Linked DNA regions of Phenylobacterium montanum. The protein of the gene in region 2 interacts with the protein of the main gene of each other region in a pairwise test. Links are inferred from orthologs where the notes say so. Each region holds a gene or a part of one and is shown on either strand. Other genes may lie near its edges.

Region 1 (4,971 bases), 790 kb from region 2 along the record:
TGGCGCGATCCGGACGGCGGGCGGCGGCCTCATCCAGCCGCGCCTGCAACACGGCCATGGGTGGGCGGGTCATGAGCACGGTCACCTCCCGGCCGCCGAGCATGCCCTGTCGCCACAGGAAAGGCAGGTAGGATTGAGCGACGGTCAACCGTGCCATGTCGTAGGTCAGGCTGCGCGCCAGGCGCCCGGCGATGCGTCGGGCGCCATCCAGTTCCGCAGCCCTGCGTTGGGCGCCGTTCGCGGCGCGACGGAGCACCAGCGAGCGCAAGGCGGTTTCCAGGTTGGCGTCAGCGGCCACACCGAAGCCCTCCGCCGGCCAGGCGTAGCGCCCGGTGCTGCTGTTGAACAGGCGAGCCAGGAGGTCGCCATCGCTCTTGGCCTGGGCGACATGTGCGGTGAATTCGGGCCAGGCCTCGTCGACCAGAAAGGCGCTGCGCCCGACAAGCTGCGTACGGCGCCCCTCATGACGGAAGCAGGCGGTTTCGCCGCACGCGCCGCAACCGCGCGCGATCAGGCCTTCGTTTCCTGCCCCAAGGGGCGCGCGCCGCCCGACTACCTTCGCTGCGATCCCAGTCCGCCCAGCGAGGCCGACGATGAGCTCGCCCCGGTCCAGGCGCGCCGTCAGTTTCAGGTCATGCGGCGCGGCGAAGCGCAGGTCGACATAGTTCCAGGCCACCGTGGCGTCCCGCCCCTCGGCCGCCGTCGATCCCGGCACGATGCGGGAATGGGCGTGGCGCTCGACGATCTCGCAGCCGGCCCGCAGGGCGACGTCGTAGAGGGCGTTGGACAGCTGGCACAGGCCGCCGCCGACGACCGGGACCAGGCAGCCCTGCTGCAGCATCCGCCCGCGCGCAAAGCCGCGCCAGGAAACCGGCGGTCCGATATGACGCCAGAAGCTGAACACCTGCCCGGCTGACAGGCACAGGCCGTCGAGCGCGCGGCAGGCGACCCGCAAGTTCTGCACCTTGCCCAGTTGGTAGTCGTATTCCGCCGCCCCCTCGTCCGACCACAGCGCCGTGCGCGACTCGGCGATCGACTGGAGATCAGCGCCGGCGCTATCAGACTTCAGCCGCGGCGGCGGGGCGGCGGCATCGGTACAGCGCCCGGCGAAGGCGCAGGCCCACTACCTTCGTGGCGAAAATGGCGGTTGAAAGACGGTCAGGCCGAACGACGGACGCCGGCCCGGGCCGCTGATCGATTGGCGCAACATCCGCCATGCACCCCTCCCAGCAGAGCCGATCATAGGTTGCAGGCGCGGCCTGTCTAGTCAGGCGGCCGAAGGGCTCGCGGGCTGGGCCAGGAGGGCGTAGACGGCGTCGGCGCCGTGGGCCTGGCGCAGTTGTTCGCGCAAGTCGGCGCGGCGCAGCAGGCGGGCGACGCGGGCCAGGGCCTGCAGATGCTCCGAGCCGGCGGCCTCCGGGGCCAGAAGCGCGAAGATCAGGTCGACCGGCTGGTCGTCGACGGCGTCGAAATCGACCGGGGTCTCCAGCCGAACGAACACCCCGCGCATCTTGTCCAGGGTCTTCAGCCGAGCGTGCGGCACCGCGACGCCCGAGCCGACGCCGGTCGAGCCCACGACCTCGCGCGCCATCAGGGCGTCGAGCACTTCGCCCGCATCGAGGTCGAACCGGCGCGCAGCCAATTCCGCCACCAGGGACAGGGCCTGGCGTTTCGAGGACGCGCTGACCTTGGGCGTGATCGCCCGGCGGTCAAGCAAGCTTTCGATGTTCATGAACGCGACGCCTGAATCCTATAGCCCCTTCGACCGCCCGGCGCCTGGTCCCGCCCTTCAACGCGAAAGGCGGGCCCTGGGTTTCAGGGGGCCGCTTCGCCATTGAGGCTGGCTGTACGCTCCGGATCGATCCACCCGATATTCCCGTCGGGCCGGCGATATACCACTGACAGCCCCCCGTGGGCGGCGTTTCTAAACACGATTGTTTGAGATTCAGTCAAGTCCAGCTGCATCACCGCCATAGAGACGGTCAGGGTGCGCAGCGGGGCCAGGGTCTCGGCGATGACCATGGCCGAGGGCGGGGCGTGGCCGTCCGATTCGGCCCAGTCCTCATCGACATCGGTCTCGTCCGGCGACTTCAGCACATAGAGGGCCGCCGTCTCGGCCGCCTTGGCGCTGGCGGCGGTGGAATGGCTCTTGAGCTTGTTCTTGTAGCGGCGGATGCGCGTCTCGATCTTGTGCAGGCAGGCGTCGAAGGCGCTGTGCGCGTCCCCGCCCAGCGCATGGCTCTGCAACTGCTGGCCAGAGGCCAGGGTCACGCTGCAGTCCACACGGAAACTGAATCCCTCCTTGCTCACGACGACATCGGCGTCACCGCCGCGGTCGAAGTATTTGCCGATGCTTGCGAGGATTTCGTCGGCGACCCGCGTCCGCAGGGCCTCACCGACGGCGACATGTTTGCCGGAGACTTGGACTTGCATGGGGCCAGTGCAGACCCGTCCGGCGGCGGAGTCAAGCGCCGTTGGACAGGTGAACTAACGTCAGTTCAGCACGCTTCCTTGAGCACCCGCCGGCGCTCGACGGAGGAGGGAATCCGCATCGCCTCGCGGTACTTGGCGACCGTCCGGCGGGCCACGTCGACGCCGGCCGAATTGAGGATCTCGACGATGCGATCGTCGGACAGCACCCCTTCCGGGTCGCGCTCGCCGTCGATCAGCTGCTTGATGCGGTGACGCACGCTCTCGGCCGAGTGGTCGGCGCCGCCGTTGGAGGCCGAGATGGCGGCAGTGAAGAAGAACTTCATCTCGAACACCCCGCGCGGGGTGGCCAGGTACTTGTTCGAGGTCACCCGGCTGACGGTGGATTCGTGCATGCCGATGGCTTCGGCCACGGTCTTCAGATTCAGGGGGCGAAGGTGCTCGACGCCGAAGGCCAAGAAGCCGTCCTGCTGGCGCACGATCTCGCTGGCCACCTTCAGGATGGTCCTGGCCCGCTGGTCCAGGCTGCGCACCAGCCAGTTGGCCGAGGCCAGGCAGTCGGCGACGAAGGTCTTGTCCGCCTCGCCCCGGGCGCCGGCCGAGACACGGGCGTGATAGCGCTGGTCGACCAGCAGGCGCGGCAAAGCGTCACTGTTCAGCTCCACCAGCCACAAGCCGCCCGGCCCCTCGCGGACCATGGCGTCGGGGATCACCGGGGCGCTGGGCTCGCCGCCGAAGGCTGCGCCAGGCTTGGGCGTCAGGCCGCGGACCTCGGCGATCATGTCCTTCAGGTCGTCGGCGTCGACGCCGCAGACCTTGCGCAGGGCCGGCAAGTCCCGCTTGGCCAACAGGTCCAGGTTTTCGATCAGGGCGGCCATGGCCGGGTCGAAGCGGTTCTGCTCCTTCAGCTGCAGGGTCAGGCACTCGCGCACGTCGCGGGCGAACACCCCGGTGGGCTCGAAGCCCTGCAGGCGGGCCAGCACGGCCTCGACCAGCTCCAGGCCGCAGCCCAGGCGCTCGGCCACATCGTCCAGGTCGGCGCGCAGGTAGCCGGCCTCGTCCACCCCGTCGATCAGGACCTGGGCTATGGCGCGCTCGGTGGTGGAGAAGCCGGCCAGGGAGGCCTGTTTCTCCAGGTGCTCGGCCAGGGTGTCGGCGCTCTGCAACGCGCCTTCCAGGCCGTTGTCGTCGCGGTCGAACGAGCCGCCCTTGTTGGCGCCGGACCAGTCGATCGCCCCGCCGGTCTGGTAGCCGTCGCCCGCGGCCTCCGAGGCCTCGGCTACGGGCCGGTCTCCGCAATCGCGCTCGCCCGGGCTGGCCTCGTAGCTATCGGCGGAGGCGGCGTCCATGTCGGCGGCGCCACGCTCGGTGGTCATGCGGTCCAGGGCGACCTCGCCGGTCTCGGCCTGGCGCTCTGGCGCTTCGGTTTCGCCGCCGTGCTCGCCCTCGTCGCGTTGCAGCAGCGGATTGCGCTCGAGTTCGCCCTCGACATAGGCCTCCAGCTCGACGCTCGACAGCTGCAACAGCTTGATGGCCTGTTGCAGTTGCGGCGTGATGACAAGGCCTTGGCCCTGCCGGATCTCCAAGCGTGGACTGAGCGACACCAAACGCCCCCTGGCGTGAATCTTGCCTGGGAAGCTTAGGGAATCGGTCCCACTGATTAGTTAACACCGGCGGAGATTGGTTCTCCGCCCTGGCGCTTGGCTCAGCCGAAGCTGTCGCCCAGATAGACGCGCCGCACTTCCGGATCGCTCAGGATCGCCTCGGGCGGGCCTTCGAACAGCACCCGGCCGGCGTGGATGATCGAGGCCCGGTCGATGATCTCCAGGGTCTCGCGCACATTGTGGTCGGTGATCAGGATGCCGATGCCGCGGTTCTTCAGATAGGCGATCACCTCGCGGATGTCCGAGATGGCCAGGGGGTCGATGCCGGCGAAGGGCTCGTCCAGCAGCATGAAGTCGGGCTCGCTGGCCAGGGCGCGGGCGATCTCGACGCGTCGCCGCTCGCCGCCCGACAGCGACACCGCCGGCGAAGCGCGCAGGTGCGAGATGCGCAGTTCCTCCAGGAGCTCGGTCACCAGCGCCTTGGCCTTGCGACGGTCCGGCTCGCGCATCTCGGCCACGGCCATCACGTTCTGTTCGACGCTCATGCCGCGGAAGATCGAGGCCTCCTGCGGCAGATAGCCCACCCCCATGCGCGCTCGCTGGTACATGGGCTGGCCGGTGATGTCGTCGCCGTCGAGCCAGATCTGGCCATAGTCGACCGCGATCAGCCCGGTGATCATGTAGAAGCAGGTGGTCTTGCCGGCGCCGTTGGGGCCTAGAAGGCCCGCCACCTCCCCGCGGCGTAGGCGCAGGGAGACCTGATCGACCACCTTGCGTCCGCGAAAGGCCTTGCCGATCGACTCGGCGTAGAGGCCGTCGCCGGGCTGCGGCGCCGCCTCGCTGGCGTTGGGCTGGCTCATGGGCGGCTCGCCGCTCAGCCGCCGTGCTTGCGCGGCGGCGGCGGGACGGGCGGAGCCAGGCCGCTCGGCGAGGTCCC
Region 2 (8,156 bases):
GACGCCTTCGTCCGCCACACCTCGCCCGCCTTCGCTCTGCAGATGGCGATCTGGCTGTGGGCCACGGTGCTGTTCGCCAACCTCGCCGAAAGCGTCGCCGAAGGGCGCGGCAAGGCGGCGGCCGACAGCCTGCGCGCCGCCCGGGTGACCACCAACGCCAAGCTGATCGTCGACCCCAATACCGGGACCACCATCCCCACGCCCTCGCACAAGCTGGGGGTCGGCGACGTGGTGCTGGTCGAGGCCGGCGACGTGATCCCCGCCGACGGCGAGATCATCGAAGGGGTGGCCTCGGTCAACGAGTCGGCCATCACCGGGGAATCCGCGCCAGTCATCCGCGAAAGCGGCGGCGACCGCTCGGCGGTCACCGGCGGCACCACGGTGGTCTCGGACTGGATCAAGGTCCGCGTCACCGCCGGCCAGGGTGACAGCTTCCTCGACCGCATGATCGCCATGGTCGAGGGCGCCAACCGCCGCAAGACCCCGAACGAGATCGCGCTCGCCGTACTGCTGGCCGGCCTGACCCTGGTGTTCATGATCGCGGTGGTGACCCTCCTGGGCCTCGGCAAATATTCCGGCGTGACCCTGGACCCGCTGATCCTGGGCGCCCTCTTCATCTGCCTGATCCCGACCACCATCGGCGGGCTGCTTTCCGCGGTCGGCATCGCCGGCATGGACCGTCTCTTGAAGGTCAACGTGCTGGCCACCTCCGGCCGCGCGGTCGAGGCGGCGGGGGACGTCGACACCCTGCTCCTGGACAAGACCGGCACCATCACCTTCGGCAACCGCATGGCCACCGAAGTGATCCCGGCCCCCGGCGTCACGCCCCAGGCGGCCCTGACCGCGGCCCTGATGGCCTCGCTGGCCGACGAAACGCCGGAAGGCCGATCGATCCTGGAGATGGCGCGCGAGAAGCACAACCTTGTGCTGGACGTGCCTCAGGGGGCGACCGCGATCGCCTTTAGCGCCCAGACCCGCGTCTCCGGCCTCGACACTTCGACCATGAGTTGGCGCAAGGGGGCGGTGGACGCCGTCTACAAGCTTGCCGGCCTCGAACGGGCCCAGATTCCGGCCGACGTAGTCGCCGCGGTGGACCGCATCGCCCGCTCCGGCGGCACGCCGTTGGCGGTGAGCGAGAACGGCAGGCTGATGGGGGTCATCCACCTGAAGGACGTGGTCAAGCCGGGGGTCAAGGAGCGCTTCGCCGACCTGCGCCGCATGGGCCTTCGCACGGTGATGATCACCGGCGACAACCCGATCACCGCCGCCACCATCGCCTCTGAGGCCGGGGTCGACGATTTCCTGGCCGAGGCCACGCCGGAGGACAAGCTGCGGCTGATCCGCGAGGAGCAGGCCAAGGGCCGCCTGGTGGCCATGTGCGGCGACGGCTCCAACGACGCGCCCGCGCTCGCCCAGGCCGATGTCGGCGTGGCCATGCAGACCGGCACCCAGGCCGCCCGCGAGGCCGGCAACATGGTCGACCTGGACAGCGACCCCACCAAGCTGATCGAGATCGTCGAGGTGGGCAAACAGATGCTGATCACCCGCGGCGCCCTGACCACCTTCTCCATCGCCAACGACGTGGCCAAGTATTTCGCCATCATCCCGGCGATGTTCGTGGTCGCCTTGCCGGCCCTGGGCGTGCTCAACGTCATGCGCCTCGGCAATCCGCACAGCGCGATCCTGTCGGCGGTGATCTTCAACGCCCTGATCATCGTCATGCTGATCCCGCTGGCCCTGAAAGGGGTCAGGTACCGGGCGATCGGGGCCGCGAAGCTCTTGACGCGCAACCTGATGATCTACGGTGTCGGCGGCATCGTCGCGCCGTTCGTCGGCATCAAGGTCGTCGACCTGATCGTCACCACCCTGCACCTGGCCTGAGGAGCAAGCTCATGCTTTCCCAACTCCGCGCCGCCGTGATGACGGTGGTCCTGTTCACGCTGGTTCTCGGCCTCGCCTATCCCCTGGCCATGACCGGGATCGCCACCGTCGCCTTACCGCACCAGGCCGGCGGCAGCCTGGTCAGAGACGCCAGCGGCAAGGTGATCGGCTCCGAACTGATCGCCCAGGGCTTCGCCAAGCCCGAATACCTGCACCCGCGCCCTTCGGCGGCCGGCAACGGCTACGACCCGATGAACTCGGGCGGCACCAATCTCGGCCCGATGGATCAGAAGCTGATCGACCGGATCAAGGCCGACACCGCCACCCTGCGCAAGGAAAACCCGAACATGGCGGTGCCGATCGATGCGGTGACCACCTCGGCCAGCGGTCTCGATCCGGATATCTCGCCGGAATACGCCCGCTTCCAGGTTCCGCGCATCGCCAAGGCCCGCGGCGCCAGCGAGTCGGAAGTGCAGGCCGCCATCGTCGGCGCCACGCAGCAGCCGTTCCTCGGCTTCATCGGCCAGGCGCGCGTGAATGTGCTGGCCGTCAACAGGGCTCTCGACGCCCACGTTCCGGTGCTACACGCTAAAACTTGATGCCCCTGGACGAGCCTGCCCGCCCCGATCCCGACGCCCTCTTGGCCGAGGCCAAGCGGCAGGGGCGCGGCCGGCTCAAGGTCTATCTCGGCATGGCGCCCGGGGTGGGCAAGACCTATGAGATGCTCACCTCTGGTAAGCGGCGCCTGGCCGAGGGCGTCGACGTGGCCGTGGGCGTAGTCGAGACCCACGGCCGCAAAGATACCGAGGCCCTGACCGAGGGGCTGGAGGTGATGCCGCGGATCCCGATCGAATATCGCGGCCGCCAGCTGATGGAGTTCGACATCGACGGGGCGCTGAAGCGGCGCCCCAAGCTGCTCCTGGTCGACGAGTTCGCCCATTCCAACGCCCCCGGCTCGCGCCATCCCAAGCGGTGGCACGACGTGGAGGAGCTGCTGGACGCCGGCATTGACGTCTGGACCACGCTGAACGTCCAGCACCTCGAAAGCCTCGTCGACGTGGTCTGGAAGATCACCGGGGTGCGGGTCCGCGAGACGGTGCCGGATTCGGTGCTGTCGGCCGCCGACGAGATCGAGGTGGTCGACCTGACGCCTGAGGAGCTGCGTGAGCGGCTCAAGGCCGGCAAGGTCTATATGGGCGAGACGGCCCAGACCGCGGCCGTCAACTTTTTCAAGCCCGAGAACCTGACCGCCCTGCGCGAAATGGCCCTGCGGCGCGCGGCCCAGACCATAGACGACCAGCTGACCCAGGCCATGCGCCGGGGCGGCATTGAAGGCCCCTGGGCGGCGGGGGAGCGGATCCTGGTGCTGATCGCAGGCGATCCCACCGCCAGCGCGCTGGTGCGGGCCGGGCGGCGGCTGGCCGACCTGATGCAGGACGCCCGCTGGACCGTGGCCCACGTCGAGCGACCCAACCGCCCCTCGCGCGATCCGGCGACGGGTCGGCGGGTGGCCGAGGCGCTGAAGCTGGCGGAACAGCTGGGCGCCGCCAGCGTGGTGCTGACCGGCGACGACCTGCCGGAGACCGTGCTGGCCTATGCCCGGCGCAACAACATCACCCAGATCGTCATGGGCAAGTCGCCCGACAAGCTGTGGCGCATCGTGGCGGGCCGGTCCCTGGCCCGGGCGCTGCTGCAACGATCGGGCGGCGCGGCGCTGCACTTCGTCGGCGGGGGCGCTCCGGATACGGACAATCGCATGGCGACCCCGCCGCCGCCGCGCTTCAGCCTGCTGCGCGACTGGCCAGGCTACGCCTGGGGTCTGGGCATGGTGGTCGTGGCTAACGGCCTGGCCTTCTTCCTGGATCGCTATTCCACGGGCGCCGACCTGGCCATGATCTTCCTGGCCAGCATCCTGATCACCGGCCTCGTCTTCGGCCTGCGAGCGGCGGTGGCGGCCTCGGCCCTGGCCATCCTGACCTACAACTTCTTCTTCCTCGAGCCGCGTTTCTCCCTGCAGATCGGCCACGCGGCCGACGTCTTCACCTTCGCCATCTTCCTGGCGGTGGCGGCGGTGACCGGCTGGCTGACCGGCCGGGTCCGCGACCAGGCCAGGCTGTCCTCGCAGCGGGCGGCGGCGGTGACCGCGCTCCTGGCCGCGAGCCGCAGGCTCTCCGGCGCCAACACCCAGGAAGATGCCGCCCAGGTCCTGGCCGAGCAGGCCTCGGCCGCCGCCGGCGGGCGGACCCTGGTCCTCCTGCCCAACGACGAGGAGTTGGTCCCAGCCGCCGGCGCGCCGGGGATCGTCACCCTGAACGCGGGGGCCATGGCCGCCGCGCGCTGGGCCTGGGAGAAGGGCGAGGCGGCCGGCGCCGGCACTGGCACCCTGCCGCAGGTCGGCTGGACCTTCTGGCCGCTGGTGGGGGTGCGCGGCCGGGCCGGGGTGGCCGGGGTGGAGGTGCACGAAAGCCGCGGGGCCGACCAGGAACGGATGGTCGAGGCCATGCTGGACCAGGGGGCCGTGGCCATCGAGCGGGCCGAGCTGGCCGCCGCCACGGTGGAGAACGCAGCCCTGCGCCGTTCGGACAAGCTGCGCGCGGCGCTGCTGAATTCCATCAGCCACGACCTGCGCACGCCGCTGGCCACGGTGATGGGCTCGGCCACCACCCTGATCGACTACGGCAAGTCGCTGAAGCCCGAGGTGCGCGCCGACCTCTTGCTCAGCATCCGCGAGGAGGCCGAGCGGCTGAACCGCTATGTGGGCGATCTCCTGGACATGACCCGGCTGGAGGGCGGAGCGCTGAAGACTCGTTCCGAGCTGGTCGACGTGCGCGAAGTGCTGAGCGCCGCCATCAAACGCGTCGATCGACGGCTGGAGACGCGCAAGCTCACCCGCGATTTTCCCGCGGCCCTGACCTCGGTGGAATGCGATCCCGGCCTTCTGGAGCAGGCCATCGTCAATATCCTGGAGAACGCCATCGCCTATGGCCCGGACGGCTCGGGGATCGATGTCGCGGCCTATGAGGACCGGGCCAATGTGGTGATCGCCATCGATGACGAGGGCCCCGGCATCCCCCAGGCCGAGGTCGAGCGCATCTTCGAAAAGTTTCGCCGGGTGGAGGAGCCCTCCGACCGGGTCCCGCGCGCGGTGCGCTCCAAGGGCGCGGGCCTCGGCCTCTCCATCGCCAAGGGCTTCACCGAAGCCATGGGCGGCCGCATCGCCGCGGTCAGTCCGCTGGCCGAGGGGCGGGGAACGCGGATCCTGATCAGCCTGCCCAAGTCGGTGGCGACGCACAGGCTGCTCTTGTGATGTCCGCCCACCGCCCCCGCATCCTGGTCATCGACGACGAGCCCCAGCTGCACCGCTTCCTGGGGCCGGCGCTGGACGCCGCCGGCTATGAGCCAATCCGGGCCGAGACCGGCGCCGAGGGGCTGGCCGCCATCGCCAACCGCCCGCCGGACGCGGTGATCCTGGACCTCGGCCTGCCGGATATGGACGGCAAGCAGGCCCTGGTGCGGGCGCGGGCCTTCTACGAGGGGCCGATCCTGATCCTGTCGGCGCGGGACATGGAGATGGAGAAGATCGAGGCCCTGGATCAGGGCGCCGACGACTATGTGCAAAAGCCCTTCCATGTGGGCGAGCTTCTGGCGCGGCTTCGGGTGGCGATGCGGCACAAGCTGAAGCAGGCGGGCTCGCAGCCGGTGATCCACGCCGGCGACGTCGAGATCGACCTGGTCAAGCGTCTGGTGAGCCGCGGCGGCGAGCCGGTGCGCCTGTCGCCGCGGGAATATGACGTCCTGGCGCGCCTCGCCGAGGGCGGCGGCAAGGTCTTGACCCACCGCCAGCTGCTGACCGCGGTCTGGGGGCCGGCCAATGTGGAGGACGTGCAGTACTTGCGCGTCTTCGTAGGCCATCTGCGCCAGAAGCTGGAGGCCGACCCCGCCGCGCCGAAGATCATCGTCACCGAGCCGGGGGTCGGCTACCGCTTCATGGCGGAGTGAGCGCCTGAGCTTGGCCCTCCACTCGCCTCGGCTATAAGTCGGGGCGGGTGATTAGGGCGGGGAGCAGCGCGTGACCCAGGAACTGGAGACCGTGGCGGCCGCATCGGCCGGCGGATGGGCGCGGTTCCTGCGCAGGAAGGCTCACACCGCGCCGATCGGCTCGCCCTGCGCCAATTGCGAGACCCCGCTGCAGGGGCCCTGGTGTCACGCCTGCGGCCAGCTGGGCGAGGACTTCCACCGCTCGGTCACCCATCTGGTGGGCGAGGTGTTCGAGGGCCTGTTCCATTTCGACGGCCGCCTTTGGCGCACCCTGCCGACCCTGATCCTGAAACCGGGCCAACTGACCCGCGACTATCTGAACGGCCACCGCGCGCCGCAGATCCCGCCGCTGCGGCTGTTCCTGGTCATGCTGCTGTTCGTGTTCCTGGCCGGCTCAATCGACACGCCCAAACACATTGCGCGCCCCGCCAAGCGCCCGGACGTGGGGATCGTCCTGAACAGCCCCGACGTCTCCGACCAGGACCGCACCGACATCAAGCAGGGCCTGGCCCAGATCGACGCCGCGGCCAAGAACCCCGCCAAGTCGCCGGGCGCCGCCTGGCTGGAGGCCCGCATCAAAGCGGCCATCGACGACCCGGAACGCTTCTTCGGCGTCATCGAGCAGTGGAGCGAGCGCTTCGCCTTCCTGCTGATGCCGATGTCGACCCTGCTGCTCAGCCTGATCTTCGTGTTCCAGCGGCGCTTCTACGTGTTCGACCACGCGATCTTTTCACTGCACTCGCTTTCGGCCATGGGACTGCTCTTGACGGCGGTGATCCTGCTGGACCCAGTCACGGGCGGCCTCGCCAACCTGTTGCTGGTGCTGGCCCCGGTCCATCTATTCCGCCACATGCGCGGGACCTATGGGTCGAGCGCGATCGGAACCCTGATCCGCATGACCCTGCTGTTCCTGGGCTCCGCCGCCGGCTTCCTGGTCCTCATCCTCGGCCTGATCTCGGTCGGGCTGAATGCGATGGGGTGAGGTCAGCCGATCAGGCTCACGCCCGCCGCGACGATGAACACCGCCAGGGCGACGATGGCGGCCAGGATTTCGGCGTGGGTGGCCAGGAAGTGGTTCTGTGCGCGCATGGCCGGGTCCTCCCTGTCCCGTTCCGGGACCTTTGGTCTTCGGGCCGGCAAGAGCCCCGCCAAGCGCATTTCTTCGCGGGCGGTGCTCCCCTTTCTGGGAAAATGGTCTAGGTCTCGATCCGTTGCGAACAAGGACGGGCGGCGATGGCGATCGAGGCGGTGATCTGGGATTTCGGTGGGGTGTTCACCACCTCGCCCTTCGAGGCGTTCAACCGCTACGAGGCCGCGCGGGGGCTGCCCAAGGACCTGATCCGCACCATCAACGCCACCAACCCGCATGACAACGCCTGGGCCCTGTTCGAGCGCTCGGAGATCGACGCCAAGGGCTTCGATGAGACCTTTGCCGCCGAAGCCAAGGCCCTGGGCTTCGACCTGCGGGGATCCGAGGTCCTGCCGCTGCTTTCCGGCGACGTGCGCCCGCGGGTGGTCGAGGCGCTGAAGGCCTGCAAGGCCCGCTTCAAGGTCGGCTGCATCACCAACAACGTGCAGGGGGCCGGCCACGGGACGGGCATGGCCGCAACCCACGACAAGGCCGCCCAGGTGGCCGAGATCATGCTGCTGTTCGATGCGGTGATCGAAAGCTCGAAGACCGGCATCCGCAAGCCCGACCCGCGCATCTACCAGATGATGTGCGAGCTGCTGGAGGTCGCGCCGGAGGCCTGCGTCTATCTCGACGACCTGGGGATCAACTGCAAGCCGGCGGCCCAGCTGGGCATGGCCGCGATCAAGGTCGGGGACGAGGACCAGCTGCTGGCGGATCTGTCCAAAGCGACCGGGCTGACCTTCGCCTGATCAGTCGGGTTGAGTCAGCGCGTCGATCGCCCGGGTCAGGGCCGCGTGGTCGATCGGCTTGCCCACATAGGCGTCGTAGCGCAGATCGGCCGGCAGGCGGGTCTCGGGCACGCCGCTGATCAGGATCACCGGCATCTGGGGTCCGGGGCGGGAATCGAGAAAGCGGATCAGCCCGGCGCCGTCCAGGTTGGGCATCATCAGGTCGGTGATGACGAGATCGGCCTCGAAATCGTCCAGCATCCGGATGGCGATGGCCCCGTCGGCGGCGTCGCGGACCGTATGCCCCTGATCCGCCAGGGCATCGACCAGGGCCATGGCGGTGAAGGCTTCGTCCTCGGCGATCAGAACCTGGGCCA

Evidence for each region. The genes of interacting proteins can lie anywhere in the genome.
Region 1: the proteins of KCG34_RS17960 (region 2) and ptsN interact in binary tests that used the Escherichia coli proteins (3 or more experiments, as listed by UniProt). The link is inferred for Phenylobacterium montanum from one-to-one orthologs.

Annotation. Positions count from the first base shown.
Region 1 is NZ_CP073078.1:3,170,990-3,175,960, reverse strand. Bases 1-2,998 are described here. They hold ptsN (PTS IIA-like nitrogen regulatory protein PtsN), read right to left. Parts: upstream 1,733-2,998; coding sequence 1,268-1,732; downstream 1-1,267. Other genes in these bases: rpoN (RNA polymerase factor sigma-54), read right to left, coding at 2,499-2,998; hpf (ribosome hibernation-promoting factor, HPF/YfiA family), read right to left, coding at 1,816-2,433; KCG34_RS14205 (VanW family protein), read right to left, coding at 1-955. Also shown: more of rpoN, read right to left, coding at 2,999-4,034; lptB (LPS export ABC transporter ATP-binding protein), read right to left, coding at 4,136-4,894; KCG34_RS14180 (LptA/OstA family protein), read right to left, coding at 4,909-4,971. UniProt on the Escherichia coli protein: Seems to have a role in regulating nitrogen assimilation.
Region 2 is NZ_CP073078.1:3,959,624-3,967,779, reverse strand. The notes cover bases 2,080-5,388. They hold KCG34_RS17960 (DUF4118 domain-containing protein), read left to right. Parts: upstream 2,080-2,479; coding sequence 2,480-5,188; downstream 5,189-5,388. Other genes in these bases: KCG34_RS17955 (response regulator), read left to right, coding at 5,188-5,388; kdpC (potassium-transporting ATPase subunit KdpC), read left to right, coding at 2,080-2,480. Outside these bases: potassium-transporting ATPase subunit KdpB, read left to right, coding at 1-1,881; more of kdpC, read left to right, coding at 1,893-2,079; more of KCG34_RS17955, read left to right, coding at 5,389-5,880; KCG34_RS17950 (DUF3667 domain-containing protein), read left to right, coding at 5,951-6,901; KCG34_RS17945 (HAD-IA family hydrolase), read left to right, coding at 7,153-7,800; KCG34_RS17940 (response regulator transcription factor), read right to left, coding at 7,801-8,156. UniProt on the Escherichia coli protein: Member of the two-component regulatory system KdpD/KdpE involved in the regulation of the kdp operon. KdpD may function as a membrane-associated protein kinase that phosphorylates KdpE in response to environmental signals.